Regions from separate parts of the Pseudoalteromonas sp. 68 DY56-GL68 genome, predicted to be linked through region 1. Evidence: predicted binding sites of a transcription regulator. Region 1 holds the regulator's gene; each other region holds the start of a gene.
The links. The regulator NrdR, encoded in region 1, represses ribonucleotide reductase genes. The targets are predictions, from matches to a motif close to AAACACNANATNTNGTGTTT.
Positions count from the first base shown of each region.

Region 1 (11,093 bases):
TGGTGATGAAGAGATTTACAAAAAGCTAAACAGCGCTGTATTCCCTGGCGGTCAAGGTGGCCCTTTATGTCACATCATCGCTGCTAAAGCGGTTGCTTTCAAAGAAGCATTACAACCAGAGTTTAAAACGTACCAAGCACAAGTTGTTAAGAACGCTCAAGCTATGGTTGAAGTACTGCAAGAGCGTGGCTACAAAGTTGTTTCTGGTAAAACAGACAACCACTTATTCCTTCTTGACCTAATCGATAAAGATATCACAGGTAAAGATGCTGACGCTGCACTAGGTAATGCAAACATCACAGTTAACAAAAACTCAGTACCAAACGACCCACGTTCACCGTTTGTAACGTCTGGTCTTCGTATTGGTTCTCCGGCGATTACTCGCCGTGGTTTCAAAGAAGCTGAGTCAAAAGAGCTTGCGGGCTGGATCTGTGACGTACTAGACAACATCAACGATGAGTCTGTACAAGCAGAAGTAAAAGAGAAAGTGAAAGCTATCTGTAAAAAATTACCAGTTTACGCTTAATTACTGGTTAAACCGTAATTAAGATAACAATAGCGTTGTTTTTTGCTATTATAAAGGCCGCTTACTAAGCGGCCTTTTTTTGTTTTTTATAAACGGAAGTTGAACCCTATGCATTGCCCTTTTTGCACCGCAAAAGATACCAAAGTAATTGATTCTCGACTTGTTGGCGGTGGTCACCAAGTGAGACGTCGACGTGAATGTAACGAATGCCATGAGCGCTTTACCACCTTTGAAGGCGCTGAGCTTGTGATGCCAAGAGTCATCAAGCAAGACGGTAGCCGCGAACCATTCAATGAAGACAAGTTACTCAATGGCTTGCATCGCGCTTTAGAGAAACGCCCTGTTAGCACTGAGCAGGTCGATGAAGTCGTTAACATCATTAAATCTCAACTTCGTGCCACCGGTGAGCGTGAGATCTCTAGCCATTTAATTGGTGAGTGCATCATGGAGTCACTGAAGAAACTCGACAAAGTGGCCTATGTGCGCTTTGCATCGGTTTATCGTTCATTTGAAGATATTCGCGAGTTTGGTGAAGAAATCGCTCGTTTAGGTGATTAATCATGTCGTTTACAGAGCTTGATACAGCTTATATGGCGCGTGCCATTGAGCTTGCTAAACAAGGTCGTTTTACTACGACGCCAAACCCGAATGTTGGCTGTGTTTTGGTTAAAGATGGCGAAATAGTCGGTGAAGGGTTTCATCAATTAGCAGGGCAGGGCCATGCTGAAGTGAATGCCTTGGCTGTAGCTGGCGACAACGCGAAAGGCGCCACTGCCTATGTGACTTTAGAGCCTTGTAGTCATTATGGACGCACTCCACCTTGTGCCGAAGGTTTAAAAGCAGCGGGTGTTAGCAAGGTGATTGCCGCTATGGTCGACCCAAACCCTGCGGTGAGTGGTCGCGGCCTACAAATTTTAGCCGACGCCGGTATTAGCGTTGCATCTGGTTTACTTGAACAACAAGCGCGCGATTTAAATAAAGGTTTTTTAAAGCGTATGGAATCAGGATTGCCATATGTGACTTGTAAAATGGCGTGTAGTTTAGATGGTAAAACTGCGCTAAGTAACGGCCAAAGTAAATGGATAACAGGCTCTAAAGCACGCCAAGACGTGCAAGCGTTTCGTGCCCAAAGTTGCGCGATACTCACTGGCGCAGATACGGTTATGACCGATAATGCAAAACTGAATGTTCGCATTGAAGAGCTTCCATTTATCATGCCAACCTCGCTGCCTTTACGCCAGCCGACCCGAGTCATTATTGATTCACAAAATAGGTTAACCCCAGAACTCGCTTTATTTAGCATTGAAAGTCCGGTGATTATTTTTACCACTTCGCTTGATAATCACACCAAGTGGCCTCACTTTGTTAAACACGAAGTGGTGCAAGCAAATAACAATAAAGTTGATTTATCGGCGGTTTTAAAGCGTCTTGCTGAACTACAATTTAATCATGTTTGGCTCGAAGCGGGTGCAACCCTTGCTGGGGTGTTCGCAGAGCAAGGTTTAATTGACGAATACATTGTTTATATTGCTCCTAAGTTAATAGGTGATTTGGGCAAAAGCTTACTAAACTTTGCAGAAGTCACCATGATGAGTGATATCACTGAGCTGACCTTTACTGATACAGTGATGATTGGTGACGACATCCGTATAACCGCGAAAAAAGCAAAGCAAGCCACATATATTGAAAATAAAGAGCAGCACTATGTTTACTGGAATAATTGAAGCAACAGGTAAAATTGTTGAACTAACACAAAAGCAAGGTGATCTAGCTATTCGTATCCAAAGCACTAATTTGGATATGAAAGACGTCAAGCTCGGTGACAGTATTGCCACCAACGGTGTGTGTTTAACGGTTGTCGCAAAATATAGCGATGGTTTTAGTGCTGACTTATCAAACGAAACAATCAGCTTAACTGGATTTGCACATTACAAAAAAGGCCAAACAGTTAATCTCGAAAAAGCCATGCAACCACTTTCTCGCTTAGGTGGGCACTTGGTATCAGGCCATGTTGATGGTATTGCGACGGTAGAAAGTATTAGTCCTAACGCTCGTGCAACAGAGTATTGGCTAAGTACCAACAGCGATTTAATGAAATACATTCCGTACAAAGGTTCGGTATGTATTGATGGTATTAGCTTAACGGTTAACGAAGTCGAGCAAAATCGCTTTAAGTTGACGATTGTTCCACACACCGCTGAGCAAACAACGATTGCAGAATTTCAGGTGGGTACTCAGGTGAACTTAGAAGTTGACCAGATTGCTCGCTACTTAGAGCGCCTAATAAAAGGGGCTGAACAACCTTCCCGTTCAGACATATCAATGAGCTTGCTAGCACAAGCTGGCTTTATTAAATAAGCACGGATAGGTCAAATTAATCATACTCTCATGGGCACATTATGAATTTACACAGCGCGCAAGAAATTATCGATGACATTAAAGCCGGTAAAATGGTTATTTTAATGGACGATGAAGACAGAGAAAATGAAGGCGATTTAATCATCGCAGCAGAACATATTAGTGCTGATGCCATCAACTTTATGGCAACACACGGCCGTGGTTTAATTTGTTTAACCATGACACAAGAGCGTTGTCAGCAGTTAGAATTACCACTTATGGTCAAAAATAACGGTGCTGCCTTTTCAACTAATTTCACTATGTCGATTGAAGCGGCGAAAGGTGTAACAACCGGCATTTCGGCGGCCGACCGTGCACGCACAGTGCAAGCGGCTATTGCTAAAGGTGCCGTGCCTAGCGATATCGTTCAACCAGGGCATATTTTTCCGATTATGGCGCAGCCAGGTGGCGTGTTAACACGTGCAGGTCATACTGAAGCAGGTTGTGATTTAGCGCGTTTAGCGGGTCTTGAACCTTCATCAGTGATTGTTGAAATTTTAAATGCAGATGGCACCATGGCACGTCGCCCTGATCTTGAAGTATTTGCGAAAGAGCATGACTTAAAGATTGGCACCATTGCGGATTTAATCGAGTACAGAAACCTAAACGAAACCACCATTGAGCGCGTTGCTAAATGTAAACTGCCAACCGATCACGGTGAGTTTGATTTAGTGACCTACAAAGACACTATTGATGGTCAACTTCATTATGTTTTACAAAAAGGTGACGTATCTAAAGATGAGCCAACGTTAGTACGTGTTCACTTACAAAGTACGTTTAATGATATTTTGCTCTCAGATCGCAATGCTGACCGTAGTTGGGGTTTATCTGATGCAATGGCTTATATTGCTAAACATGATGGTGTATTAGTAATTTTAGGTAAACAAGAGTCAACCGAAGAGCTTGAAGCAACAGTAAAAGCATTTGCCGCTGAAGATGCGGGTGAAAATGTCAGTCATCGTAAATTCCAAGGTACATCGCGTACGGTGGGGGTCGGTTCTCAGATCCTAGCTGATTTAGGTATTGAAAAGATGCGTTTAATGAGCCGTCCGAAAAAGTACCATGCGTTATCTGGTTTCCACTTAGAGGTGGTTGACTACGTTGAGCCGCAGTCTTAATTAACTAGGCTACTTTTATATTTTTGTGGTATTATGCGCCGTAATTTTTGCGCAATCGCAACCGCTTAAACTTATTTTTTAGGGTTATTAAATGAAAATTATTGAAGGTAACAAATACGCACCAGGCAAAAAATTTGCCATTGTCATTTCTCGTTTTAATGACTTTATTGGTAGTAGCCTATTAGCAGGTGCTGTTGATGAGCTTAAACGCACAGGTGGCGTATCTGACGACGACATTACTGTTGTTTACGTACCAGGTGCCGTTGAATTACCTTTAGCAGCGAAACGCGTTGCAGCAAAGAAAGAACACGATGCAATCATCGCTTTAGGCGTAGTGATCAGAGGTGGTACACCACACTTTGATTTAGTCGCTGGCGAATCAAACAAAGGTCTTGCGCAAGTATCTCTTGAGTACGATATCCCGGTTGCATTTGGCGTATTAACCACTGAAAGCATTGAGCAAGCAATTGAGCGCGCAGGTACCAAAATGGGTAATAAAGGCGGCGAAGCTGCTTTAGGTGCGCTTGAAATGGTTAATGTGTTAGACAAAATTTAAGTTTAAGGAATCTCTGTGAAACCAGCAGCAAGACGTAAAGCACGTATCTTAGCACTTCAAGCCGTATACTCTTGGCAGTTAAGCGGTAACCCAATTGCTGATATTGAACAGCAAATGTTAATTGAAAATGATGTGACTAAAATCGACGTCGAATATTTCAAAGACCTAGCACGCGGTGTTGTTGTTAACTGTAAGCAATTAGATGAAATCGTTGCACCACATTTAGCACGCCCAGCTGATGAGTTAGACATGGTCGAAAAAGCAATTTTACGTCTGTCTGGCTACGAGCTGAAATTCCGTGAAGACGTACCTTACAAAGTAGCCATCAATGAAGGCATTGAGCTTGCGAAGATGTTTGGTGCTGAAGACAGCCATAAATTTGTTAACGGTGTACTTGATAAAGCAGTGAAAGAGCTGCGCAAGTAATCAACCCCGTAAAGGAGAGCCGGCTTGGGCCGGCTTTTTTGTGTATGAAGGAATTTGAATTAATCAATCGTTACTTTAAAGGTCGCGGCATTATTCGTCGTGATGTAAACCTTGGAATTGGTGACGATTGTGCGTTAGTGACCGTGCCTGAAAACTGCCAACTGGCAGTAACAACAGACACCTTAGTTGCGGGTGTACACTTTTTTGATGATATATCACCACGTGCTCTTGGGCACCGTGCTTTAGCCGTTAATTTAAGTGATTTGGCTGCTATGGGCGCTGAACCTACGTGGGTTTCGGTTGGTTTAACATTGCCAGAAGCTAATATAGAGTGGCTTGAACAGTTCACCGAAGGCATGCATGAGATTGCGGAGTACTTCAATGTGCAGATCATTGGCGGTGACACTACACAAGGCCCTTTAACGATTACCATTTGTGCTAAAGGCATTGTACCTGAAGGCAAAGCGTTGCGTCGTAGTGGCGCTAAAGTGGGTGATTGGATTTATGTAACCGGTCCACTAGGGGATGCTGGCGTAGCCATTGAAGCCCGTAAGCAAGGCCTTGATATTGCCCCTGAACATTTAAGCTATTTAAATAATCGCCTCGATTACCCGACCCCCCGTGTGGCTGCAGGGCAAGTTCTACGCGGTGCAGCCTCATCGGCCATTGATATTTCTGATGGCTTACTGGCAGATTTAGGCCATATTTTAGCGCTATCGCAAGTTAGTGCTGTGATTAATGTTGATAAAGTGCCTGTGTCAGATGCATTAAATTCGTCGATCCCACGTAGAGAGCAATTTGATTACATTCTAAATTACGGTGACGACTACGAGTTGTTGTTTACTGTGCCTGAAAGTAATAAAAGCATGGTAGATATGAAACTACGCCAGTACGGTGTTGAAGCGAGTTGTGTTGGGCAAATTAAAAGTGGCGAGGGCGAGATTGAGCTATTACTTGATGGTGAAAAATTTAACTATCAAGGTAAGGGCTTTCAGCACTTTACGAAGGAGCCAGTTTGAGCAATAACCGTTTATTCAACTTAAAACGCCCACACCAGTTTTTTGGTTTGGGTTTTGGTTTAGGTCTTGCACCTAAAGCACCAGGCACCTTTGGGACCTTTGTTGCCTTGCCATTTATTTTCACCACTATGTATTTTCCGCTGTGGTTACAGATTGTGTTTGCAATTGTGATCAGCGTGTTTGGTATTTGGGCCTGTGGTAAAACAGCCGATGACTTAGGGGTACATGATCATCCAGCCATTGTTTGGGATGAAGTTGCTGGTTATTATATCACCATGATGGGTGCCGCATTAAGTTGGCAGTCACTATTGGTTGGTTTTTTATTGTTCCGCTTTTTTGATATTGCTAAACCAGGCCCTATCCGAATTTTAGATAGACGTTTACACGGTGGCTTGGGCATCATGGCTGATGATATTTTAGCAGGTATATTTTCATTAATTTGTGTTCAAGCCTTGTTTAAAGCAGGCTATTTACCTTTTTAAACGATGAGTTAGGTGTTACTTGGTGGCAAGTATATGATGCGATTTATAATTCTCTGTTTGTTGATGCTTTGCAGCACGTCTGCATTTGCGTCTATTACCGACTACGTCGTTAAACAGTGGAATATCCAAAATGGCTTGCCCTCACAATCTTTAAAAAGTATTGCTCAAGATGAGCAAGGCTATATGTGGCTAGGCACACAGTTTGGCCTAAGCCGCTTTGATGGAAACACCTTTACTAACTTCAATACACAAAATAGCGATTTTCTACCTAGTAATGGTATTAATAAGCTATTGGTAGATAGCACTGGGTTACTTTGGGTTGGTACCAAAAATGGTTTGGTAACACTTGACCCTAAAACTATGATGTCGCAAACCTTTAACGTAAAAGGGCCTGTTCGCGATATTCTTGAAGACTCAAAAGGCAGTATTTGGATTGCAGCCAATGGCCTTTATTTCGTAGCACGTAATCAGGTTACATTAAATCAAAATTCAGCCTTGGTCGTGCCTGTATCCAATGCCACACCAATTACGCAAATTGTCGGTTCAGTCAGTCAAATGGCGCTATCACCAGAAGGTATATGGTTGGTCAATGAGCGTCACTTATTACGTTTAACCAATACTTCATCTGACTTTGCAAAACTACGTTTAGAACTTACCGCAAAAGTGTCATTACCCGAGCGCCTAGCGCAGACCATTATCCATGATATGGCTTGGCTTGAGGGGAACTTATATTTGGCATCGGAGCTGGGTGCATACTTTCTTGATTTAGATGATGAGCTGCGTCCATTCCCACTCCCTAACGCGAGTAACTCAGCTGTTTACAAGTTTATGAGCGATTCAGATGGTGCGCTGTGGATTTCCACCTATGGTCGTTTATTATTTAGAGATAACTCAGGTGACTGGCAGTGGGTTGAGCCTAGTCAGTTAGATCAGAGCATTTGGTTTGCTGACATTTTTCGTGATAATCAAAATAATATTTGGCTGGCAAGCTTTAGTGAAGGTTTGTGGCTTGCTCACGAAGGGCGAATAGAGCGCCACTCTGCTATTTCAAATATGACCGAAGCGGTGATGGCGATCAGCCAAGCGCCTGACGGTAAGTTATGGGTTGCTAACCGTAGTGGTGTTGGTTACTTCGATTACAATAAAAATTTTGTAAATCAAATACCCAGCAATCAATTTGGTCGGGCTGCGGTGCATGACTTACAATTTGATGGCGACCGCCTTTATATTGCCACTGGTCGAGGCGTTTTTTATTATGAAAACCAGCGTCTATATACGGTACCTGGTCGAGCTCTTCGTGATAACCCCGTATTTGCAATTAGCCGTTCAAACAAAGGTGGTTTTTGGCTTGGCACGGGTCGAGGCATGTATCGGTTGAGTTATGGGGGATTAACGCCATTCGCTTACAACGCTTTTTTAAGCAGTAAATTTATAACCTACGTACTGGATGAGCAAAACTTTGGCTTAATTGGCACAAGTAAAGGTGCTTACTACTTTACCGACCGCGGTATTGAGAAAATTGGCGATCAGACCAGTTTAGAGAGTGCGTATGTGACTAGTATTTTAAATATCGACGGTGTGGGTATTTTAATTGGCTCTTTGAATGATGGCTTATTTTATCGCAGTACACAAGGGCAGTGGCGTCAGCTAGATGCTACTGACGGTTTACCCTATGGCTCTATTTTCAGTCTTGTCTACGACAAACAACTAAAGCGTATTTGGGTCAGTACCATGAAAGGCGTATACCGTATGCCTGTTGAGCAGTTTAGTACTGACATTGAGAGCTTGAAAGTTGAGCAGGTTATTTCGTCATTTGACCGCCAGCTTGATGGTAAAGCTAGCCAATGTTGTGCAGGTCTTGGTCATGATGCGGTGGCGGACACTGGTAATTCGATTTGGTATCCAAGTCTACAAGGGGTCGTTGAAATACCTAAAAGTGTTGAACTATTTGGTGTTAAAGCGCTTAAACCACGTATTGAAAACATTACCACACCTCTTCGCCAAATGAGTACGGCCTCGCTAGGTGCTAAACCTGAATTACAAATTGATGAGCGAGATGTCACCATTAAGTACACTGCTATCGATTATTATGCTCCTTCAAGTATTGAATTCCGTTACCGATTAAGTGGGTTAGATAGTCACTGGCGCTATGCAAACACACGTCGCGAAGCAATCTACACTAACTTACCACCGGGTTCTTTTTTATTTCATCTAGAAGCTAAACGCCGCGGTGAAGACTGGCAGAAAGCGCGCAGAACAGAATATGCGTTTGTTGTGCCGCAACGATTTGATGAAACTATTTATTTTAGATTGCTCATTACAAGCAGTTTTATTTTATTATTTTATCTTGTCTTTTGGGTGTTTAGAGCGCAAGAAAAACGCAAGCAGTTAGCCCTTGAAAGCTTAGTAACAGAACGCACCGTAGAGCTTCGTGAAGCGAACGATAAGCTTAATCAAGTGAACTCACAGCTTAAATTAGTTAGTCACTCAGATGAGCTTACCGGGCTTCGTAGTCGTCGCTTCTTATTTGATCAACTTCCTAAGGATATTGAGCACTTCCAGCGTAACTCGCAATCACTGCAAGCGCAGGGTAAATCCTTAGTATTGATGATTATTAACTTTGATAATTTTAGCCGTATCAATGACGCCTATGGACCGCTGGCTGGTGATAGTTGCTTACAGCAAATGGCTACACTGTTGAATAGTCGTACCCAAGGCTCTGATTATGTTGCACGTTGGAGTGGTGATGAGTTCTTACTTTTACTGCGTGATTTTAAACGTTCTGGTATAGATAGTTATGCAGCTGAACTGTGTGAGGCTATTGCGGGTAATGCATTTAGACTTCCAAATGGAGAGTCAACAACCATTACTGCTTCTCTTGGATGGTCTTTTTATCCGCTTCCTTTGCTAGGTGGGCAAGTTATTGGTTGGGAAACATCAGTGAACCTTGCAGATATCGCGCTACATCAAGTTAAAAAGCGTGGTGGCGACGGGGTGGCTAATATAACGTTTGATGAGCAGCTTGACGCATTTGAGTTTGAACAAACTCAAAATGTTGATCAGCAACTCAGCGCTCTTCAGGCTAATGGTCTAGCAGATATTAAAATCTGGATGCGCTAAATAAAAATGCCTTATCTAGGGCTAGATAAGGCATTGGAGGCCAACCAAGGCGCTTGTTACCTAAACGCCTATTGATGGTTTAGTGGTTAAGCCAAGCTGGTAAAATAGCCACCGACTCAGGCGCTGTAAATGAGTAGCTGACATCTGCAGCTATATCGCCTCCGGGGCTATTTAAAATATTATCGAAACGCATTACTAGACCGTTTGATTTCTCAGCAACATAGAGATGGCTGCCTGTGTACATAATATCTACAGGGTTACCAAGCTGACTAGCGGGGCCTGCGATGTTAACGCTAACGTTGGTTAAACCACTTGCCATTGAAGCATTATTTATCACGTAAATTTTACCGTCTGTTGCATCCGCAGCACTGCCTACATCAGAGATAATTAACGAGTCACTGGTTGGATCGTAGTCTATGCCGTGAATGTTTGTTGGCGCCACAAATGCAGTACCACCCGATGCAGGAGTAATTAAGCGATCTTCACCGGAAATAGTTGTCATGCCCGCTAGCCATTTGCTTTTAACTTCATCGAATACTGCAACCGTCCCATTGGTCAGTGCAACAAACGCTTTATCTGTTGCAGGGTCATAGTCAACATCCCAAGGGCGTGCACTAGCACTAGGAGTCAGTGTCATGAGTGGGCTTACATCACCTGTTGCGCAGCTTGAAAATATCAGCACCCCAGGTGTAGTTGGATTGAATTCTGCAACAAATACCATGCCAGCATCAGATGCTACATCAAGCCCCTTCGGTGAAATAATACCGGTATTTGCGCCGGTAATTAATCTGTCTTGAGCCATTGAAAAACTTTCGCCATCACGAGAAGTCGCCACTTTAGTTGAAATTGCAACGCCGCCAATTGACGTGCTTGCATTATCAAATGTGGCATAGCTGGTTCCTGATTTGTCGAATGCAACACTTTCAATGGTTTGGCTTGCATTATAAGTCGCAAGCTCGGCTGTTAAAGGAGCATTTAAACGACTAATTTGCCCTGTAGTAGGGCCTGCAGTCCCTGGGTTACTGCTGACTGCAACACCAAGTAGTGGCATATTTACCATGATACTATCTGAGCTATCTTGCATATCGTTATGCATGATGGTTTCTGTAATTGATTCTGGTTTTGTGGTCGCAGTGACTAAGTCTGGCGAAATATCACCGCTTGGGCCTGCAAATATGTTACTAAAGACCAGAACTGCGTCATTTGATTTTTCAGCGACTCTTAAGTCACTTCCTGTGAGGCTTATATCAACTGGGTTACCTAGCATAGACATAGGCCCTGCAATATGACGATCTACCGCGACCATGCCACTGGCTTGTGATGCATCAGAAATAACAAAAATTGCACCATCTGTTGCATCTGATGCACTGCCTACATCAGAGAGTACTAAGGTGTTAGTTTGCATATCAAGCGCGATGCCATGAATGTTGACTGAAACTTTAGCACCAT
Region 1 is NZ_JAOCZL010000008.1:11,199-22,291, reverse strand. It holds gene glyA (serine hydroxymethyltransferase) at 1-526, shown strand, start outside; gene nrdR (transcriptional regulator NrdR) at 635-1,084, shown strand; gene ribD (bifunctional diaminohydroxyphosphoribosylaminopyrimidine deaminase/5-amino-6-(5-phosphoribosylamino)uracil reductase RibD) at 1,087-2,250, shown strand; gene NYF15_RS05425 (riboflavin synthase) at 2,231-2,884, shown strand; gene ribBA (bifunctional 3,4-dihydroxy-2-butanone-4-phosphate synthase/GTP cyclohydrolase II) at 2,926-4,041, shown strand; gene ribE (6,7-dimethyl-8-ribityllumazine synthase) at 4,133-4,597, shown strand; gene nusB (transcription antitermination factor NusB) at 4,613-5,023, shown strand; gene thiL (thiamine-phosphate kinase) at 5,068-6,042, shown strand; gene NYF15_RS05400 (phosphatidylglycerophosphatase A) at 6,039-6,524, shown strand; gene NYF15_RS05395 (ligand-binding sensor domain-containing diguanylate cyclase) at 6,558-9,644, shown strand; gene NYF15_RS05390 (hypothetical protein) at 9,724-11,093, opposite strand, start outside.

Region 2 (11,093 bases), on a different contig from region 1:
GCGCCGCCTGCACAACTGTCATCTTCAACCTCAGGTGTCAACTCATCTTGAGAGTCAGATGCACCGTCACGGGTGTTGTGATAGTACAGGGTTTTAACACCGAGTTTATACGCAGTTAGTAAATCTTTTAATAGCACCTTCATAGGTACTTTACCGCCTTCGTACTTAGATGGATCATAGTTCGTGTTTGCAGAGATCGTTTGGTCAACGAATTTTTGCATAATACCAACAAGTTGTAAGTAACCATCGTTTGAAGGAATATCCCACAGTAGCTCGTAGTTATCTTTCAGATTTTCATAATCAGGAACAACTTGCTTTAAGATACCATCTTTACTTGCTTTAACACTGATATGACCACGTGGTGGTTCAATACCATTTGTTGCATTAGAGATTTGCGATGATGTCTCTGAAGGCATTAGTGCAGACAGCGTCGAGTTACGCATACCATGCTCTTTAATGCTGGCACGTAATGAATCCCAGTCTAAGTGAAGTGGCTCTTCACAGAACTGATCTAAGTCACGCTTATAAGTATCTGTTGGCATAATGCCTTGAGAATACGTAGTCTCGTTAAATTTCGGACATGCACCACGTTCTTTCGCTAATTCATTTGACGCTTTCATTAGGTAATATTGAATTGCTTCAAATGTTTTGTGAGTCAGCGCATTTGCACTGCCGTCTGAGTAACGCTTGCCATTTTTCGCTAAGTAGTAAGCAAAGTTAATTACACCGATACCTAACGTACGACGACCCATAGTCGCGTTTTTTGCTGCTGGAACAGGGTAGTCTTGGAAATCAAGTAAGTTATCAAGCGCACGAACCGCAAGTTCAGCAAGCTCTTCTAATTCATCAAGTGATTCAATTGCACCTAAGTTAAACGCAGACAAGGTACACAGTGCAATTTCACCTTCTTCATCCATTACATTGCTAAGTGGCTTAGTTGGTAATGCAATTTCTAAACATAGGTTAGATTGACGAATTGGTGCCACAGTCGAAATGAACGGGCTGTGTGTATTACAGTGGTCAACATTTTGTAAGTAGATACGACCTGTGCTTGCACGCTCTTGTGCAAACATTGAGAATAACTCAATCGCTTTAATACGTTTTTTGCGAATTGACTCATCTTGCTCGTACTTGATGTATAGCTCATCAAACTTCGTTTGATCTTCAAAGAATGCGTCATATAGACCAGGTACATCTGATGGGCTAAATAAAGTGATGTAATCATCTTTAATTAAACGGCTGTACATTAATTTGTTGAACTGTACACCGTAGTCAAGGTGACGAACACGGTTATCGTCAACACCACGGTTGTTCTTAAGAACTAATAAGTTTTCAACTTCTAAGTGCCATAATGGGTAGAATAGGGTTGCTGCACCGCCGCGTACACCACCTTGTGAACAGCTTTTAACCGCTGTTTGGAAATGCTTATAAAACGGGATACAACCTGTGTGGTACGCTTCACCGTTGCGGATTGGGCTGCCAAGCGCACGAATGCGACCCGCATTAATACCAATCCCTGCACGTTGTGAAACATACTTAACAATCGCAGACGATGTCGCATTAATAGAATCTAGGCTATCACCACACTCGATAAGTACACATGAGCTGAACTGGCGCGTAGGCGTACGCACACCGGCCATGATTGGTGTTGGTAACGAAATCTTGAATGTAGATACTGCATCATAAAAGCGCTTGATGTAGTCAAGACGCGTCTCTTTTGGATAATCAGAGAATAAGCTTGCAGCAACTAAGATATATAAAAACTGTGCACTTTCGTAAATTTCACCAGTAACACGGTTTTGAACCAAATATTTCCCTTCTAGCTGTTTTACAGCAGCATAGCTGAAGTTTAAGTCGCGGTTGTGATCAATATAAGAATCTAACTCATCGATTTCTTGCTCGGTATAATCAACAAGTAAGTGTTGATCATAACGTTTGTCTTCAACTAATTTCGTGATGTGATCATATAAGCGTGGTGGCTCAAATTGGCCGTACGCTTTTTTACGTAAATGGAATACAGCTAATCGAGCAGCAAGGTATTGGTAGTCAGGCGTATCTTTAGAGATCTGATCAGCTGCCGCTTTGATGATAGTTTCATGAATGTCATCGGTACGAATTCCATCGTAAAATTGAATATGTGATTTTAATTCAACTTGCGAGACAGACACGTTATTTAGACCTTCGGCGGCCCAAGCGATCACGCGATGGATCTTATCTAGATCAAGTGACTCTTTACGGCCGTCACGTTTGCTTACAGATAGCTGTTGGTTCATAGTCTTGCCTGTATTCCTTGGGAAATTATATTTTTAGTGAAAATTTATTCTTCAGTATAATTTTTATTATTAAACACTAGATTGTGTGAATTGAATAACATTTAGCCACAATATCTGGTGTTCTTTAAATTGCAGATCACAAGATAGTGTGGTCTGCGATCATTTGCAAGGGACAGAAATGCCCCTATTTGTGGATAACTACTGGATAAGCACATTGTGTTAGTGAGCATTAACCTTTGACCATTCATTGATGATGAAATTTGTAAAAATCAACTCAAGATCTAGAAAATTTACCGTTTTTAAAAATAAATTTTGACTGTTTTTTTTATCGTCAAAGAATGCTCAAAACTCAAACCGATCACAATATATAGTATCTAAATTTAAATATAGCACTATATATGGTTAAATCCATCAATAGGCGAATGCCAATTGAAATCAGCTTGCCAATCCAGAGCAGCATCAACACTGGGTATATAGCCCCATAAAGCAGTAGCACTATACATATTGGCTGCTTTTGCCGCTTGGATGTCGCGCTCTGCATCCCCTATATACAAACAACGACTGGGATCAACATTGAGGATCTCAGCAGTGTGCAGTAGTGGATCTGGAGATGGCTTAGCCACGTCTAGTGTATCTCCACTCACCACAGCCATAGCATTACTTAAAGAAGGGATTGCTTTGACTAAGGGCTCTGTTAAAAAACTTGGTTTATTAGTCATAATGCCCCATTTAATGTCTTTTTGTTCAAGTGCAACTAAGAGCTGCTCTATACCCTTAAAACATTTACTGTGCACAGCAATATCTGCGGCGTAGTAGTCAAGAAGCTGCTGGCGCAAGGCGAGCTGTTCAAGTTCGGGCCATTTATCACCAAAGCCTACTTCTAATAATGCATTTGCACCATTAGAAGCAGCGGGGCGATAAACATGCTCAGCAACAGGCGCCACATTGGCATCTGCTAACACACGGTTTAATGCGCCACCTAAGTCATCTGCGGTATCGAGTAGTGTGCCATCTAAATCAAAGATAAAGGCATCAAAATCGATAGAGGGTGTTTGTACACCACTCATCAGGCTAGTTTCTCAAAGTGAAGAATGTAATTAACACTGACATCATCATTTAAGCTGTACTGCTTAGAAAACGGATTATAGGTAAGGCCTGTACTGGCTCTTACTTTTAACCCCGCTTCCTCTGCCCACGCAATAAGTTGTGCAGGTTTTATAAACTTCTTGTGGTCATGAGTACCTTCGGGAACCATTTTTAAAAGCTTTTCAGCGCCAACAATGGCAAATAAGTATGCTTTCGGGGTTTTATTTAATGTTGAAAAGAATACATCAGCACCTGGTTTGGCAAGTTCTGCTACAGCACGAATAATAGAAGCAGGATCTGGAACATGCTCCAGCATTTCCATACAGGTGATCACATCAAAGCGAGCAGGGTGCTCAGCCGCAAACTCTTCTGCGGGTACTTTAATATAATCAACGGGCACGCCGGTTTCCAAACTGTGTAGTTTGGCAACGGTTAAAGGCTCTTGACCCATATCGATGCCTGTCACTTTTGCGCCCATACGTGCCATGCTTTCACTTAAAATGCCGCCACCACAGCCAACATCTAAGGTTTCCTTATCAAATAAGCCGCCCACTTTATCGGCAACAAAATCCAAGCGAAGAGGATTTATTTCATGAAGAGGTTTGAACTCTCCGTCGCGATCCCACCAACGTTCTGCGATGGCTTCAAACTTTGCAATTTCTGCATTATCTACATTTTGATGTTCGGTCATAAAAAACTTCCTCGTCAATCTGAGGCCATTATATAGGGGTAAATTAATAAATCGCAAAGATTTAGCGCCTGTAAATCTAAATAAATTGTGATAGCATGGTCTGGAAATAATAACTAAAGCTCTGAAGACGGCGCTTTGCCTCTTTATGAGTCAATACTGAAGGAATGTGAAATCAAATGACTGATCTCGCCAATGAAATTCTGCCAGTCAATATTGAAGATGAATTAAAAAATTCCTACCTTGATTATGCGATGAGTGTAATCGTAGGACGTGCATTGCCAGACGTACGTGACGGCTTAAAGCCAGTTCACCGCCGTGTTTTATTCGCAATGAACGAACTCAATAATGATTGGAATAAACCTTACAAGAAATCAGCACGTGTTGTTGGTGATGTAATCGGTAAGTACCACCCACATGGCGACAGCGCGGTATATGACACCATCGTTCGTATGGCGCAGCCTTTCTCATTACGCTATATGCTTGTTGACGGCCAAGGTAACTTTGGTTCTGTTGATGGTGACTCTGCGGCAGCAATGCGTTATACGGAAGTCCGTATGGCGAAAATGTCACATGAATTATTAGCTGACTTAGAAAAAGAAACGGTTGATTACGTACCTAACTACGACGGTACTGAGCAAATTCCTGACGTATTACCTACAAAAGTACCTAACTTATTAGTGAACGGTTCTTCAGGTATCGCGGTTGGTATGGCAACAAACATTCCGCCTCATAACTTAACAGAAGTTATCAATGGTTGTTTAGCGCTTATTCAAAACCCTGATATGTCAATTGCTGACCTTATTGAATATATCCCAGGTCCTGATTTCCCGACTGCGGCGATTATCAATGGTAAAAAAGGCATTGAGCAAGCGTACTTAACCGGTCGTGGTAAAGTATATATCCGTGCTCGTGCTGAAATCGAAGTTGACGAAAAAACCGGTCGTGAAACAATCATCGTTCACGAAATCCCTTATCAAGTTAACAAAGCGCGTCTTATCGAAAAGATCGCTGAGCTTGTTAAAGATAAGAAGATTGAAGGTATTAGCGCACTACGTGATGAATCAGATAAAGACGGTATGCGTATCGTTATCGAAATCAAACGTGGTGATGTTGGTGAAGTAATCTTAAACAACCTTTATGCACAAACTCAGTTACAAACTGTGTTTGGTATGAACATGGTTGCACTAGATAACAACCAACCTAAGTGCTTTAACCTTAAAGAAATGCTTGAAGCGTTTATCGTACACCGCCGTGAAGTTGTTACACGTCGTACCGTATTTGATTTACGTAAAGCCCGTGATCGTGCTCACACGCTTGAAGGCTTAGCGATTGCTCTTGCGAATATCGATCCGATTATCGAACTGATTCGTAAGTCACCAACACCAGCAGAAGCAAAAGCTGCATTAACAGCACGTTCTTGGGAGTTGGGTACTGTTAAAGCAATGCTTGAAAAAGCAGGTGAAGATAACGTTGCACGTCCTGATTGGTTAGCTGATGATTTAGGTATCCGTGACGGTCAATACTATTTATCTGAGCAACAAGCACAAGCAATTCTAGACCTACGTTTACACAAGCTAACGGGTCTTGAGCATGAGAAGATCTTAGACGAGTACCAAACACTCCTTGATCTAATTGCCGAGCTTTTACACATTCTTTCAAGCCCAGAGCGCTTAATGGAAGTTATCCGCGATGAGCTAGTAGAAATTAAAGAGCAATATGGTGACGAACGTCGTACTGAAATCAGTGCAGCAGCTCACGATATTAGCCTTGAAGACCTAATTAATGAAGAAGACGTGGTAGTAACGCTTTCTCACGAAGGTTATGTTAAGTATCAACCATTATCTGACTACGAAGCACAGCGTCGTGGTGGTAAAGGTAAGTCAGCAACGAAGATGAAAGATGAAGACTTCATTGAACGTCTATTAGTTGCTAACACACACGATACAATTCTGTGTTTCTCAACGGCAGGTCGCTTGTATTGGCTTAAAGTATATCAGTTACCACTTGCAAGCCGTGCAGCGCGTGGTAAGCCAATTGTTAACTTATTACCACTTGAAGCTGATGAACGTATTACTGCTATCTTACCGGTACGTGAGTACGAAGAAGATAAATACATCTTCATGGCGACTGCATTTGGTACAGTTAAGAAAACACCACTTACAGCATACAGCCGTCAACGTGCGAGCGGTATCATCGCTGTGAACCTAAATGAAGGCGATAGCCTAATTGGTGTTGATATCACTGATGGCACGAATGAAATCATGCTATTCACTGATGCGGGTAAAGTTGTTCGCTTTAAAGAAGCGGAAGAATCAGCTGTCGTTGATGAAAACGGTAACCCAGTTCTAGACGAAAACGGTAACCCAGAAATCCGCTTCAAAGGTGTACGTCCAATGGGTCGTACAGCAACAGGTGTTCGTGGTATCAAGATGGCAGACGATCAACGCGTTGTGTCGTTAATCGTACCTAAGTCAGATGGTGCAATCCTCACTGTGACAGAAAACGGTTATGGTAAGCGTACTGCACTTGAAGATTACCCATCTAAGAGCCGTGCAACACAAGGTGTTGTATCAATCAAAGTAAGCGAGCGTAATGGCGCTGTGGTTGGTGCAGTACAAGTTGACGACAACGACGAAATCATGATTATCTCGAATCGCGGTACCTTAGTACGTACCCGTGTAAACGAGGTTTCTACGGTTGGTCGTAATACTCAGGGCGTTATTTTGATACGAACTATTGACGAAGAGCAAGTAGTTGGTTTACAACGTATCGAAGAAATCGAAGTTGATGAGCTTGAAGCCATCGAAGGCGAGGCCGTTGAAGTAGTCGATACAAATCCTGAAGAAACGGGTGATAACCCACCTTCAGAATAACATTGATTTAAAAAGCGGCTTCGGCCGCTTTTTTTATTAGCACTATAATTACTGGAATGAGGCAAAGTAATGACTAAATATAATTTTTGTGCAGGACCGGCAATGCTGCCGCCAGCAGTTATGCAAAAAGCACAAAAAGAATTTATAGATTGGCAAGGTTTAGGTGTATCTGTGATGGAAATCAGCCATCGCAGTAGTGATTTCATAGAGCTCACTGCTAAATGTGAAGCTAGCCTGCGTCGTTTAATGAATATTAGCGATGAATTTGAAGTGTTATTTATGCACGGCGGTGGTCGTGGTCAATTCAGCGCAGTTCCGCTTAACCTTCACCTTAATGATAAAACCGCTGTTTATTGTGAAAACGGTGTGTGGTCAAAAGGCGCGACACAAGAAGCCGCAAAATTCACTGCCGTTGAAAGTATCAATGTGCGTGATGATGAGCAGCAAAATGGTCAGTTTTCTATTAAACCAGCGAGCAGCTGGGAATTACCTGCGGATGCGTCGTACATTCACTATTGTCCAAATGAAACCGTAGATGGTATTGAAATTTTTGATGTGCCTTCACATCCGTCAGCTCCCATTGTGGCTGACATGTCTTCGACTATTTTATCGCGCGAAATTGATGTGAATCAGTTTGATCTTATTTACGCTGGTGCACAAAAGAATATCGGTCCGTCTGGCTTATCGATTGTTATTATCCGCAAAACGTTACTTGAGCGCGAGGGCCTTGCAAAGCCAGGTATTCTTGATTACGCCTTAGAAGCAAAACAAGGCAGCATGTATAACACACCACCTACATTTGCGTGGTACTTAGCGGCTGAAGTTTTTGAGTGGCTCGAAGCCAATGGCGGCGTTAAAGCCATGGAAGAGCAAAATATCGCAAAAGCAGAGCTACTTTACAACTACATTGATAGCTCAGATTTTTACAGCAACAAAGTTGCTAAGCATTGCCGTTCGCGTATGAACGTACCGTTTTGGTTAAACGATGAATCGCTTAATGACAAGTTTATCAGTGAGTCAAAAGAAGCTGGTTTATTAGCTCTTGAAGGCCACCGTATTGTCGGTGGTATGCGTGCAAGTATCTATAACGCGATGCCGCTAGAAGGTGTTCAAGCTTTGGTTAATTTTATGGATAAATTCGCCAAGGAGAACAGCTAATTATGGAACAGCTTCGTCTTGAACCGATTACAAAGGTAAATGGCAGTGTGACACTGCCTGGCTCAAAAAGTTTATCAAACCGTATTTTACTGTTAGCAGCGCTGGCAGAGGGCACCACAGTTGTAGAAAACCTACTTGATAGTGACGACATTCGTCATATGTTAGGTGCACTAAAACTTTTAGGCGTTAATGTATCGCTTAATGAAGATAAAACAGTGGCAACTGTCGAAGGTGTTGCCGGTAAATTTAAAACACCTAGCGAGCCACTATTTTTAGGCAATGCTGGTACGGCTTATCGTCCTCTTACAGCGGTGTTAGCGGCGGTAGAAGGCGAATACCAGCTAGTGGGTGAGCCTCGTATGGAAGAGCGCCCAATCGGCCATTTGGTGGATGCGCTACAAGCACTTGGCGGTGATGTTGAATACCTAAAAAATAAAGATTATCCGCCTCTGGCTATTAAAGGCGGCAAAATCAACGGTGGTAAAGTTGCAATTGATGGCAGCATTTCAAGTCAATTTTTAACTGCATTATTAATGGCAGCCCCGCTATTTAATGGCGACACAGAAATCACTATTAAAGGCACCTTGGTATCAAAACCTTATATCGATATCACCCTTGATGTGATGAAGCGTTTTGGCGTTACTGTGAGCCATGACAATTACGAAACGTTTTACGTTAAAGGCTGTCAACAGTATCAAGCACTTGAACGTATAATGGTTGAAGGGGATGCATCTAGTGCTTCTTACTTCGTTGCGGCTGCTGCAATAGCGGGCGGCGAAATTGAGATCAATGGGGTAGGTGCTGCATCTGTTCAAGGCGATATTGGTTTTGCCAAAGTCATGGAACAAGTTGGCGCTAAAATTGATTGGTACGATGAAAAGCTGGTGGTTCGTAAGGGAGAGCTGAACGCCGTAGATATTGATGCCAATGCAATTCCTGATGCGGCAATGACGCTGGCAACTGTTGCGCTTTTTGCAAAAGGTAAAACGGCCATTCGCAATATCTATAACTGGCGTGTAAAAGAAACAGATCGCTTGCATGCCATGGCCACAGAGCTTCGAAAAGTAGGTGCTGAGGTTGTTGAAGGGGAAGATTTCATCGAAATTACACCACCTAAAACATTTAACGATGTAGCGATTGATACTTACAACGACCACCGCATTGCCATGTGCTTTGCGATGGTGGCAGTTGCTGGTAAGCCAATAACCATTAACGATCCTAAGTGTACATACAAAACTTTTCCAACGTTTTTCAAAGTACTAGAGTCTGTCTCAAGTCAATAAAACAGAAGAAAATATAAAAAGTTACACTCTAAATGCGGATCTATTATCAGAACTGACGTATAATATCGCGGTTTTATTTTGGTGTGCATTGCAGGAGGTTATAAATGCAGGCGTTATCAATGCCCGTTATCACCATAGATGGCCCAAGTGGTTCAGGTAAAGGAACTGTTTGCCGCTTGTTAGCCGAGAAATTAGGTTGGGATGTATTAGACAGCGGCGCGATTTATCGTGTGTTGTCACTTGCGGCACTCCATCATCAAATTGAATTAGACAATGAAGAAGGTCTTGTTCCTCTTGCTGCAAATTTAGATGTGCAATTTTTGGTTGATAGCCAAGCACACACATCGAAAATTATTTTGGAAGGCGAGGATGTCACAACCACAATTAGAAACGAAGAAGTAGGGGCTGCTGCCTCAAAAGTAGCAGCACTGCCGCGAGTTAGAGAAGCATTGTTACGCCGCCAGCGAGCATTTAGAACTGAAAATGGTTTAATTGCTGATGGTCGTGATATGGGAACGGTCGTGTTCCCTGATGCACCACTGAAAATATATTTGACAGCTTCTGCTGAGGAGCGCGCGCGTCGACGTTTTGCAGAGTTGAACGAACGTGGTCTAGATGTTACACTAAGTGGTCTACTTGAGGATATAAAGGCCCGTGATCATCGCGATATGAATCGTGAAATTGCGCCGCTTATACCTGCAGATGACGCGATTGAAATCGACACAAGTGATTTTAATGCAATGCAAGTGTTTGATAAAGTTGTAACTTTGTTAGATGAAGCAGTACTTGCAGGTAAGCTTCCTAAAGCTAAAAAGTAAATTTTTTAAGGTGCCGGCAGGAGGCCAGTGCTATTTTAACAACCCCATGCAGCATGGTTGCTAATTGGTTATTTAATTATTTAGAGACGTATAATGTCAGAAAATTTTGCGCAGTTATTTGAAGAAAGCCTAAAGGGTTTTGAAGCAGAGCAAGGCTCTATCGTTAAAGGTACAGTTATCTCAATCGAGAACAACATCGTACTTGTTGATGCTGGTCTTAAATCTGAGAGTGCAATCCCTGCTGAGCAATTCAAAAATGCTGCTGGTGAACTAGAAGTTGCTGTTGGCGACGAAGTAGATGTTGCACTAGATGCAATCGAAGACGGTTTCGGTGAAACTATCCTTTCTCGTGAGAAAGCGAAGCGTCACGAAGCGTGGATCCGTCTTGAGAAAGCGTGTGAAGAGCAAGAAACTGTTACTGGTGTTATCAACGGTAAAGTTAAAGGCGGTTTCACTGTTGAAGTTGATTCAATCCGTGCTTTCCTACCTGGTTCACTTGTTGATGTTCGTCCAGTACGTGACACAACTCACCTTGAAGGTAAAGAGCTTGAGTTCAAAGTAATCAAGCTTGACCAAAAGCGTAACAACGTAGTTGTTTCTCGCCGTGCAGTTATCGAATCAGAAAACTCACAAGAGCGTGAAGAACTTCTTGCTAACCTTGTTGAAGGTCAAGAAGTTAAAGGTATCGTTAAGAACCTTACTGACTACGGTGCGTTCGTTGACCTTGGTGGTGTTGACGGTCTACTACACATCACAGACATGGCGTGGAAGCGTGTTAAGCACCCTTCAGAAATCGTTAATGTTGGCGACGAAATCGCAGTTAAAGTTCTTAAATTCGACAAAGAGAAAACTCGTGTATCTCTAGGCCTTAAACAGCTTGGCGAAGATCCATGGGCAGCTATCGCTGGTCG
Region 2 is NZ_JAOCZL010000021.1:358,674-369,766, reverse strand. It holds gene nrdA (class 1a ribonucleoside-diphosphate reductase subunit alpha) at 1-2,273, opposite strand, end outside; gene NYF15_RS16130 (HAD family hydrolase) at 2,666-3,340, opposite strand; gene ubiG (bifunctional 2-polyprenyl-6-hydroxyphenol methylase/3-demethylubiquinol 3-O-methyltransferase UbiG) at 3,340-4,050, opposite strand; gene gyrA (DNA topoisomerase (ATP-hydrolyzing) subunit A) at 4,227-6,923, shown strand; gene serC (3-phosphoserine/phosphohydroxythreonine transaminase) at 6,993-8,081, shown strand; gene aroA (3-phosphoshikimate 1-carboxyvinyltransferase) at 8,084-9,364, shown strand; gene cmk ((d)CMP kinase) at 9,469-10,182, shown strand; gene rpsA (30S ribosomal protein S1) at 10,276-11,093, shown strand, end outside.
Region 2: the regulator NrdR is predicted to act here: its motif matches at 2,377-2,396, upstream of nrdA (class 1a ribonucleoside-diphosphate reductase subunit alpha).

Region 3 (11,093 bases), on a different contig from region 1:
TTGGTTTTAAAAATGCAGGGTTAGGTGTCGTTAAATCTTGTAGCAGTGCCTCAACGGTTTGATAGCGCTCAGTTAAGTCAAAGCTGACTCCTTTTTGAAGTGCCTTATCAAACCAAACAGGAATAATAGGGTTGTATTTACTCGCACTTTGGTAACGTAATTTATCGTAGTCGGCCATTGTGGTGCATTGTTCAATTTTATCTGTGTAGGGAAGTTGCTGAGTAAATAGTTCATAGCAAATAGTTGCTAAGCTATATACATCCCCTTGTATGGCTGCATTATGCCCGCGCAAATAGTTAGGATCTGAATAACTTGCTGTGCCCAATGCCCCTTGATGTTCTATTGGCTGATAAAGCTCTGCGACACCTGCAACAAAAACAGAGCCAAAATCGACGAGTTTTATCGTATCATCATTTAAGACCATGACATTACCAGGTTTTAAATCTTGATGAATAGCATCGTTTTGGTGAAATGCCTCTAATGCTTTAGCTATTTGCCTTACAATGGCAATTGCGTGCTTAGGTTTCAATGGATAGTGTTGATTAAGCCAGTCATCTAAGCTGATGCCATCAAGCCACTCCATTAAGTAATAAAGTGCGCTGCGAGGGCGTAAGTGCTGATAAACCTTAACAACATAGGGTGAATCTATTCGACTACCTATCCATTGCTCTTTTATGAAACGATCAATGTAGTGAGTGTCATCATCAAAGTTTGCTGATGGTGTTTTCATGGCATAACGCTGAGCAGTTAATTCATCTTCCACTAAATAGAGTTGGCTTCGAGAAGAGGCAAAGAGCTCTTCAATAATTAAGTAACCATCTAACTTCATACCTGCTTTGAGTGGTGGCGGAAAAGGCAGCTTGGTTAGTTCAGCGTTTAACTCATCTTCATTTTGATGAGCTAAACTTTTTATTTTAACCACAACACAACTTATATTGTCATCACTGCCTTGCTTTAGGGCTTCTTTGCATAGCTGCTCGGCAATGTATGCTGCTGATTGATTGCTATGTAAAGCCTGTATCAGAAAGTGTGTAGGTAGAAAGTCATGCACACCATCAGTTGTGAGTAAGTAAACATCGTCCTCTTGCAAATCACTACAGCTATAATCTATGTGTAAATTATTATCCATGCCCACCGCACGGGACAAGAAAGACTTGCCTTGTCCTAAATTGGTCGTGTGATCAGCGGTTAGTTGCTCAAAACAGGCTTTTCTTAAACGGAAAATACGACTATCACCAATATGGAAAATATGTCCATGATTTCCTTTTAAAATCATACTGCTTAGTGTTGTTAAATAGCCTTTGTTATCGTGAGAAAATTCATGACTTTTACGAAAAAGTCGTAAATTAATGGCCGAGAGAACTTGTTTACCACTGTGGCTAACAGACCACGTGTCGGGTGTTTTAAAGTACTCGCTAAAAAAGCGTGTAATGGCTGTTTCACTTGCCTCTTTTCCTGCTTCGGCTGAACTTACACCGTCAGCTACACAAAACGCACTTCCTTTCACATCCCTTAGGTATTGGTCATCGGGAATTAATACGCCTGCGTAATCTTCGTTAACTTCCTTAATACCCGATAAGCTTTGAAAGCCTGCGTCGACATGCGTGCTATACATAGTGTGTTTTAAATTTGTGAACAGTAACAAAATAGTGCAAGAAAAATAGCGAAGTGTTCAACCTGTTTTCAATTTAAGATGCTAGGAATAGAGCCAATATTCGCAATGCTCGATTTATTAATACCACTTTTTAGGTAGCTGAGTTTTCACATAAGCTTTTGAAAATTAGGATTATATTTTTGTTATTTTGAGCAAATAATAAAAAGCTAATTAAATTTATGGCATTGTAGGTAGTTTGGCTTAATTGCAGCTCTGTTTAGGTAGAATGGCAACATATACTAATCTAAATGATTTTCTATTAATAATCATAAATAGAGGAATCGCATGCCAACGCCAGATGCTAACCGTGGGTTATTATGTGCCACTTTTGCTTTTGCCGCTAATTTTTCAGTTTGGACTTTATATGCGGTGATTGTATTACCCTTATCATCGTTGTGGCAGTTAACAGTGACGGAGCTTGGTGCTTTACTGGCAGCTCCAATGTTAACTGGGGCGTTATCACGTATTCCCTTTGGTTCTTTAGTCGATCGCTACGCAGCTAAAAAGCTTTTTGTTATACAAATGCTGAGCTGTGTGCCCGCATTACTTTGCTTGTATATCGCAACAAATTATTACCAATTACTGTTTTTGGGCTTGTGGATTGGTGTAAGTGGGGCTTCCTTTACTATAGGTATTCGCTACGTGTGTGACTTCTTTCCACGTGGCCAACAAGGTACGGCTATGGGAGTATTTGGGGTTGGCAATGCAGGAGCTGCCATAACCTTAGTATTTGCACCTTGGATTATTGATAATTTTGGCTGGCACTGGGTGGGACCTGTTTACGCGGTTGGGCTCGTTTTTGTTGCTCTCTTATTTTGGTTTTTTGCACCTTCCCAGCCAGTTCATGCCATGCAATTGGATACACAGCAAAGAACTTGGTATCAGTTATTGCATGATTCACAAATTTGGCGCTTGGGGCTTTATTATTATTTTGTTTTTGGTTCGTTCTTAGCACTGCTTTTATGGCTTCCATACTATTATATTCAGGCTTATCAATTATCAATAACACAAGCGATGGCTTTTACCTTGTTTTTCGTTGCAACCTCATCTGTTGTTCGCGCGTTAGGAGGATGGTTTGCTGACAAATATGGCGGTCGAAGTGTGAATTGGAGTGTATTTTGGGTGTGTTTGGTTTGCTTATTTTTTCTAAGTTATCCGCCTACAACAATGACTATTCACGGTATTAAGCAAGATGTTTACGTGTCTTTTTCAATAAATGTGTGGGTGTTCACATTTCTTTTGTTTGTGATTGGTTTAGCGCAGGGGTTTGGGCGGGCGAGCGTTTTTAAAATGCTCCATGAAAATTATCCTAATGAGATGGGGCATGCTGGAGGTTTCGTTGCCGCAATCGGTGCCTTAGGTGGGTTCACGTTACCTTTATTATTTGGTGCTGTTGTGGATGTTTTTGGTTTTTACAGTGCCACGTTTATGTTGCTTTATGCGGTATTAGCTGTGTGTATGATGCTGATGTATTTTGCTATTAAGGCTGAAAAATTTCGCCGCCGATTAAGTGAAGCTGCCCAATATAATTTTCTGGAAGATGAAAGCTTATGAGGAATCACGCTAATAAAGAGCAGGTAAAAACAGAGTCCGTATTTTTTCAGCTTGCATTTCGGCCTTTATTTTTCGCTGGTGGCCTATTTAGTTGTGTTGCATTAGTTGTATGGGGACTTGTTTTACATGGGAAGTTGTTGTTTTCTCCTTATGGTGGCGTACTGTTTTGGCATAGCCATGAAATGTTATTTGGTTTTGTGTGCGCTGTTATTGTGGGGTTCTTATTAACCGCCGTGCAAAATTGGACTGGAGTTCGTTCTATTCATGGAAAAAAGTTATTACTGTTAACAAGTCTTTGGCTTTTGGCGCGAATTGCAATGGTATTGCCTTTTGTACCGAAGTGGTGTGTATTTGTGATCGATATGTCTTTTTTACCTTTGGCCGGTTATTGGTTAGCCCAACCAATTATACTCAAAGGACAAATGCGTAACCTCTTTTTTGTGCCTATTCTTTTAATGCTTAGTGCAACCAATTTGTTGATGCACTTAGGTGTCGTTTTAGGTGTATTTGAACTGTATCAACATGGTTATATGTCTGCAATTTTATTAATAACATTACTAATGAGTGTACTCGGCGGACGGGTTATTCCGTTTTTCACTGCAAATGCAACACAGACTAAAAAGGTGGTGGGAAAGGCTTGGTTAGAAATTGCTGCGCTAGGTAGTACATGGGGAATGTTCTTTTTATATTTTTGTGGACTCATTTATTACATTGCAGATGAAGTCGTAGGCGTACTGTTTGTTATTTGTGCTCTATTGCATTGTTTACGAGCTGCACGTTGGCATTTCTTTAAAACATTATCTATTCCTTTACTTTGGAGTTTGCATTTAGCGTATTGGTTTATCCCGTTAGGTATTCTGTTAATGGGGGCTGCTTATTTATTTGAGTTGTTATCAATTTCAACCGCTTTTCATGCTCTTACAGTTGGGGCTATGGGAAATATGATCTTAAGTATGATGTCGCGGGTGAGTTTAGGTCATACGGGTAGAAAATTAATTGTTAAACATGCCATTATTTTTGCATTTGGCGCCGTATTAGTTGCTGCATTACTACGTGTTTTTGGAGTGCTAATTGATGCTGAGTTAACTTTATACTTCATTTCACTTTCAGTGATCACTTGGTGTATTGCTTATGGTCTATTTAGTTTGGTCTATTTTCCAGTCTTAACTCAACCAAGAGTTGATGAGCAGAGTAAGTAATGACTTTTACACAGTTGATTTAACGCTTTATAGGTAGCGTTCTATACCTCTTTTATGATGATGTGTTTTTTGCCCACATTGATGTGGATCAAGTTTACTTTGTGACGTTATTACTAAGCTGCTCTTTCCCGTTTCAATTGAGTAAGGAAAACGATGAAGCAGCAATTACCTGTTTTATTAACGTGTGCTGGTATGTGCCACGAAGCTGAGTTAGCAGAAGATATTGCACAGAGTTTATATCAGCAAGGAAAGGTCGATAAAGTGTCCGTTGTAGCAATTACTGCAGGCTCGTTTATACATCAGCAAAAAGTAAAGGAAGCATCCAGTATTGTGGTGTTTGATGGTTGCGCTCTTAATTGCGCGAAGTTAAGTTTAGACAAGTTAGCGATTAGTGATGTGTATCATTTCGATATCTCAAAGCTCTTGCAAAAAGTATCATGTGTTGGAGAAAAGCCATCACTGCTTGAATCCTTACAAGTTACACAAATGATTAACCACACGCTTTTCTCTGTGTTACCTAAACAATATTCATTAGGTAAAGGCAAAGGTGCATCTGAAGATATTATTGCTATTTTCCCATGTGCAGACCGTTAAAGTTAATTCGTTTACTTTAACGGTCTGCACATACGTTGCACTGCGGATTTTTCTTAATTTTAAACGTTTGAAAAGCGAGTTGATGGGCATCATAAAGAAGCAGTGAAAGCGAGCTGGGCTCTATATTTAGTAAGCTTTTAATTGCTTCAGTTGCCTGCAATGAACCTATTGTTCCGACAACGGGTGAAAGTACGCCAGCTTCCATGCAGCTTAGTGAAGGCTCTTTAAAGAAGCTCGCCACACAGGCATAGCAAGGGTCATCGTCGCGCATAGGAAAATGAATAACCTGTCCTTCCATTCTAATCGCTGAGCCTGAAATTAGCGGTATTTTCTTTGACCAGCATAATGTGTTTAGTAAAAGTCGGGTTTGAAGGTTATCGCTACAATCAATGACAACATTAACTGAATTTAAAGTGGGCTCATCTGAGTGATCAAACTGCTTATTGAAGGTATTGATCTCTACTTGGCTATTTAATTTGGCTAATTGCTGTTTTGCGGTTTCTACTTTTGAATGACCCACGCTTAATTCGGGGTAGAGTATTTGTCTCTGAAGATTGGTTATATCAACGGTATCATGATCAAAAATAGTGATCTTACCTATTCCTGCGGCGACTAAATACTGCAAAACAGCACATCCTAAACCACCCGCTCCAACAATTAGGGCATGGCTATTCATTAAGGTTTCCTGACCTTCTTCCTGAACTTCTGGCAGTAAAATATGGCGGCAGTAACGCATCGTATTCGAGCTATCAAGTTGCATGTTTTCATCCTTCTTCTCAACGGTAGTACAAGCCTACATTAAACAGAGGAGGAGCTGTTATACCTCTTTGTGGGTGGTCATGGTTATGGTGGGTAAGGTTATGAAATTATTGATTTAAATCAAAATTTGCTAGAGGGGCAGATGTAAGCTAAGCGCAACTTAAATGCATAGCAAGGTAATGACATGAAAACACAATTATCAATTTTAGCATCGTTAGTAACAGTCGGTTTAAGTACGCACGTAAACGCCGTTGAGAGTGATGGTATTCAGAGCATGTTAAAGAATGGCCAAGTGCAGGGGATGTTGCGTTATAGATACGAAAATGTTGAGCAAGATGGATTAGCTGAACGAGCTCATGCTTCAACATTATTAACGCGCTTTAATTATAAAACAGCCACCTTAAAAGGGGTTTCAGCTCTGTTAGAGTTTGATAATGTCACGCAGCTAGGTAACGACAACTACAATAGCATTGTGAACGGAAAATTAGATCACCCTGTTGTGGCTGATCCAAAAGGAACCGAAGTAAATCAAGCAAGCTTACAATTTAAAAATGAACAGTGGCAAATTACTGCTGGCAGACAACGTATTAACTTAGATGACCAGCGATTTGTAGGGGGAGTTGCTTGGCGTCAAAACGAGCAAACATTTGATGGGTATCGAGTCATTTATAAGCCGACATCTTCAATAAAGTTTGATTATAGCTATATATATAATGTTAATCGTATTTTTGGTGAAGATAGTTCAAGCAGTGATTTACATGGAAAGCTACATTTTGGTAATGCGTTATTTCAAGTCAGGCCAGAATTTAATATGAGTGTTTTTGCATATCTTTATGATTTTGATAATGCACTCACTATTTCAACACAAACAATTGGCCTGCGCGCTACGGGACAGTTTTCAGAGTCACTTTCTTACACTTTGAGTTATGCCATGCAGCAAGACTATGCTGACAACCCTCAGTCATTTGATGCAGACTACTTTTTAGCTGAGTTTAAAGGCAAGGTTAATCAGGTAGGTTGGAAGTTGGGTTATGAATTGCTGGGCTCTGATAATGGCATCAGTTTTACCACACCTTTGGCAACAGGGCATAAGTTTCAGGGTTTTGCAGATAAGTTCCTGAATACGCCTAATGTAGGTATTGCAGATCTTTATTTTGGGATTAATGGTGAATTAGCCAAAGTGAAACTATCAGCGACGTATCACCGTTTTGAAAGTGACGAACAAAATACTGACTTTGGTGATGAGCTTGATGTAACAGCACTGTACCCAGTATCGAAGGACTGCAATCTATTATTCAAGTATGCGCACTACAATGCGGATGAGTTTGCAACAGATACTGATAAGTTATGGGTTATGTTAACTCATAAGTTCTAGCCTTTATTTTTAACTGACTACTGTACCCTGCAATTCAAAAGCCTCTTCGGAGGCTTTTTTTGATGATTAATAAAACCTATCTACTTTTATTCAGTTTTTTGCGCTGTAGGTATAAAGCTCCTCCTAAATGGGTAGTGAGTATAGGTGGGTAAAGAGATCGCGCTTCAAGGCAGAAAAAATAAGGGAGTAGGTCTGTTTTTGTTCACCTTAAAGTAACTGTTATTCATTGATTTGCATCAATTCTTTTTAATCTTGCCAACCGAAAATGATGTCAGTAACCCTATCTTTGGAGAAGACAATGGCAAGTGAAAAATTTAATATTTTTTCTTTTCGCGGAAAAATGAAAGTATTACATCTAAGCTGGCTCGCATTTTTTATTACCTTTTTTGTTTGGTTTAATTTTGCCCCCTTATTGCAAGCGGTAAAAACAACATTAGGTCTAACAACCGAACAAGTTAAAACCTTACTTATTTTGAATGTGGCGTTAACGATCCCTGCTCGGGTGATCATTGGCATGCTAACAGATAAATATGGTCCACGATTAGTTTATTCATGCTTGTTGGTTATCAGCTCGATACCTTGTTTTATGTTTGCTTTTGCAGATAGCTTTTTACAAGCTGCTATTGCACGCTTTCTACTTGGTTTTATTGGTGCTGGTTTTGTTATTGGCATTCGTATGGTATCTGAATGGTTCCCACATCATGAGTTAGGTACCGCAGAAGGCATTTATGGGGGATGGGGGAATTTTGGGTCAGCGGCTGCGGCTTTTTCACTTCCTACCCTTGCATTAATTTTTGGTGGTGATGATGGCTGGCGTTATGCAATAGGTGTGACGGGGCTTCTTAGCCTTATATTTGGATTTATTTTTTATGCTAACGTGACTAATACACCTAAAGGCTCAACCTACTTTAGGCCAAAAAACTTGGGGGCAATGGAAGTCACATCAAAAGGTGATTTTTTTCTACTTTTAATCATGAAAATTCCAATGTATGCAGCGCTGGCTTTGTTAACTTGGAAGCTCTCACCGAGCGGTGTCGGTATGCTAGATGCAAACATTGTTAACTTTATTTATGGTGCATTGGTTGTACTCTATTTATTTGAAGTTAAAAAAGTATGGGCAGTGAATAAAAACGTATTCGAGCAAGAAGTGCCAGAGCTACATCGTTATAGTTTTAAGCAGGTGGCCGTGTTAGATATTCTTTACTTTACTAATTTTGGTTCAGAATTAGCGGTTGTTTCAATGTTGCCACTCTTCTTTGCTGATACTTTTTCGCTGGATCCTGTTATGGCAGGGATGGTTGCTGGTGCTTACGCATTTATGAACTTAATGTCTCGCCCTGCGGGTGGTTTTATTTCTGATAAATTTGGTCGAAGAACAACATTGTTGATCTTAACAGCGGGCCTTGCTGCTGGTTATTTTCTAATGGGGATGGTTAATGCACAGTGGCCGTTATGGCTTGCCGTTGTTACAGCTATGGCATGCTCGTTCTTTGTTCAGTCGGGTGAAGGAGCTGTCTTTGCTGTTGTTCCCTTAATAAAACGTCGCTTAACGGGACAAATAGCAGGTATGACAGGAGCGTATGGTAATGTAGGAGCCGTAACGTTTTTAACCGTTTTATCATTAGTCGATTACGCAACCTTTTTCTATGTCATTGCAGGGACAGCTATGATTGGTTTTGTCACTTTGTTCTTTATGGATGAACCAAGAGGGCAAATAGCTGAAGTAAGAGAAGATGGCACCGTTGAATTAATTGATGTCTCACATAAATAAACATTAATCCATTTAAAAGCCAGCATAACATTATGCTGGCTTTTCTCATTTATATAGTGTGGTTTTAGCCCTTAGGTCTAAAAACCTGAATGACAGAGTCATCACATTCCAAATAAGGCCCCTCAAGTAAATCAATACAATAGGGAATAGCTGGGAAAACGGCATCAAGGCATTGACGAATTGCTTTTGGCTTACCCGGTAAATTGATAATCAACGAACTGTCTCTGATCCCCGCTGTTTGTCGAGAGAGTATCGCCGTTGGCACGTATTTTAAGCTTTCTAGGCGCATTAACTCACCAAAACCTGGCATCATTTTGTCACATACAGCTTCTGTCGCTTCTGGGGTCACATCACGTTTTGCCGGACCTGTTCCACCTGTTGTAATGATCAGAGCGCATTTTTCGTTATCTGCAAGGTTACATAATGCATTTTCTATTAAAGGTTGCTCATCTTCTACAAGTTGATAGCAAGCTTGCCACGGCGAGCTTAGATAGCTATTTAATGCTTCAACAATACTTGGCCCTGATAAATCATCATATTGCCCGCGGCTAGCGCGATCACTCACGGTTAAAATACCAATTTTTGTTGTCATACCTGTCTCACTGTTCATTTATTTATGGGCACTTTAACAAAGCCATAGCTAAAGATAACTCCTCCTTAGTAGGTAGTTCTTGCTCGAGTTAAACCAAGGCTTAGTAATAAATTATAACTACCTATTTTGTGTGTAAATTGACCGTGTGATTTATTGATTTAGATCAATAAACGAATTGGCATTAAATACCTCAAATACTATATATTGATTAAGATTTTATTTTTAACACAATATATGGTGTTTTATGTTTAAGGTGCTAAAGCCACAGATTTGTTTTCAAGAAGTGCCTAATGAGGTGGCTCTTGGTTTTATCTGTACGGGCTGTCCTCTTAAATGCCGTGGTTGCCACAGTGTTGATACATGGGATCCAAAACAAGGAGAAGACTTAACTAAGGCACGTTTTGAGGCTTGGATCGCACGCTATAGACAATTAATAACATGCATTGTTTTCTTCGGTGGTGAGTGGCAAGAGCGTTGTTTAATTAGTTACTTAAAAATAGCTAAACAACAGGGGCTAGCAACCTGCTTGTATACGGGGCTAGACGACGTATCTCATAGCTTGAAAGCCGAGCTTACTTACTTAAAAACAGGCCCTTATATTCCCGAGTATGGTGGGCTTGCAAGTCGTACCACTAACCAAAAGTATATTGAAGTTGCTAGCGGAAGATTACTTAACTCATTATTTTTAAAAGGATAACAAGATGTCTTTACTTACCTTAGAACAGTTAAAAGAAAAAATGCATTTCATACAAAACTATACGCAGGCAACAAATGCTGCTGATGGCTCTACAGTGGATGCAAACGCCAATGTGACATTAAAGAATGTAGCAACACTGGAGTCTGAAATTATGAAAGACTACTTTATTCAAGTTAATCGTTCACAAGTTGCTGGCAAAATAAAAGAGCTTTATGGCGAACAGTTGAGCCAAGAGTACATTAGGCAAATAGAAAACCATGAAATCTATGTTCACGATGAAACTAGCTTAAAGCCATATTGCACATCAATTACTATGTATCCTTTTTTGCTGGATGGCTTAACTAAACTAGGTGGAGAGTCAAAAGCTCCTAAGCATTTAGAATCATTCTGCGGTAGCTTTGTTAATTTGGTTTTTGCTATTAGTGCACAATTTGCAGGGGCAGTTGCCACGGTCGAGTTCTTAATGTATTTCGATTATTTTGCCCGAAAGGATTATGGCGATAATTACTTAACGACTCACCCACACGCTATTAAAAATCATCTTCAACATGTGGTTTATGCACTAAACCAACCTGCTGCAGCAAGAGGTTATCAAAGTGTATTTTGGAACATCTCTTTGTACGATGTTGAGTACTTTAATGCAATGTTTGGTCATTTTGTCTTTCCAGATGCAACGCCTGCTAACTGGCCGACCGTAAAAGGCTTACAACAGTTCTTCTTGGACTGGTTTAATGATGAGCGCAGTAAAGCTATTTTAACATTCCCCGTTGTTACAGCTGCAATGCTTGTAGAAAATGAAGCACCTAAAGATAAAGAGTTTGCGTTAATGTGTGCAAAAAATCTGAGTGAAGGTGGGTCATTCTTTATATATCAATCTGAAAACCCTGACTCTTTAGCA
Region 3 is NZ_JAOCZL010000022.1:12,948-24,040, reverse strand. It holds gene NYF15_RS17235 (bifunctional protein-serine/threonine kinase/phosphatase) at 1-1,615, opposite strand, end outside; gene NYF15_RS17230 (nitrate/nitrite transporter) at 1,940-3,208, shown strand; gene NYF15_RS17225 (NnrS family protein) at 3,205-4,407, shown strand; gene NYF15_RS17220 (putative zinc-binding protein) at 4,561-5,001, shown strand; gene NYF15_RS17215 (molybdopterin-synthase adenylyltransferase MoeB) at 5,018-5,761, opposite strand; gene NYF15_RS17210 (alginate export family protein) at 5,945-7,135, shown strand; gene NYF15_RS17205 (NarK family nitrate/nitrite MFS transporter) at 7,434-8,906, shown strand; gene mog (molybdopterin adenylyltransferase) at 8,971-9,498, opposite strand; gene nrdG (anaerobic ribonucleoside-triphosphate reductase activating protein) at 9,743-10,195, shown strand; gene nrdD (anaerobic ribonucleoside-triphosphate reductase) at 10,200-11,093, shown strand, end outside.
Region 3: the regulator NrdR is predicted to act here: its motif matches at 9,722-9,741, upstream of nrdG (anaerobic ribonucleoside-triphosphate reductase activating protein).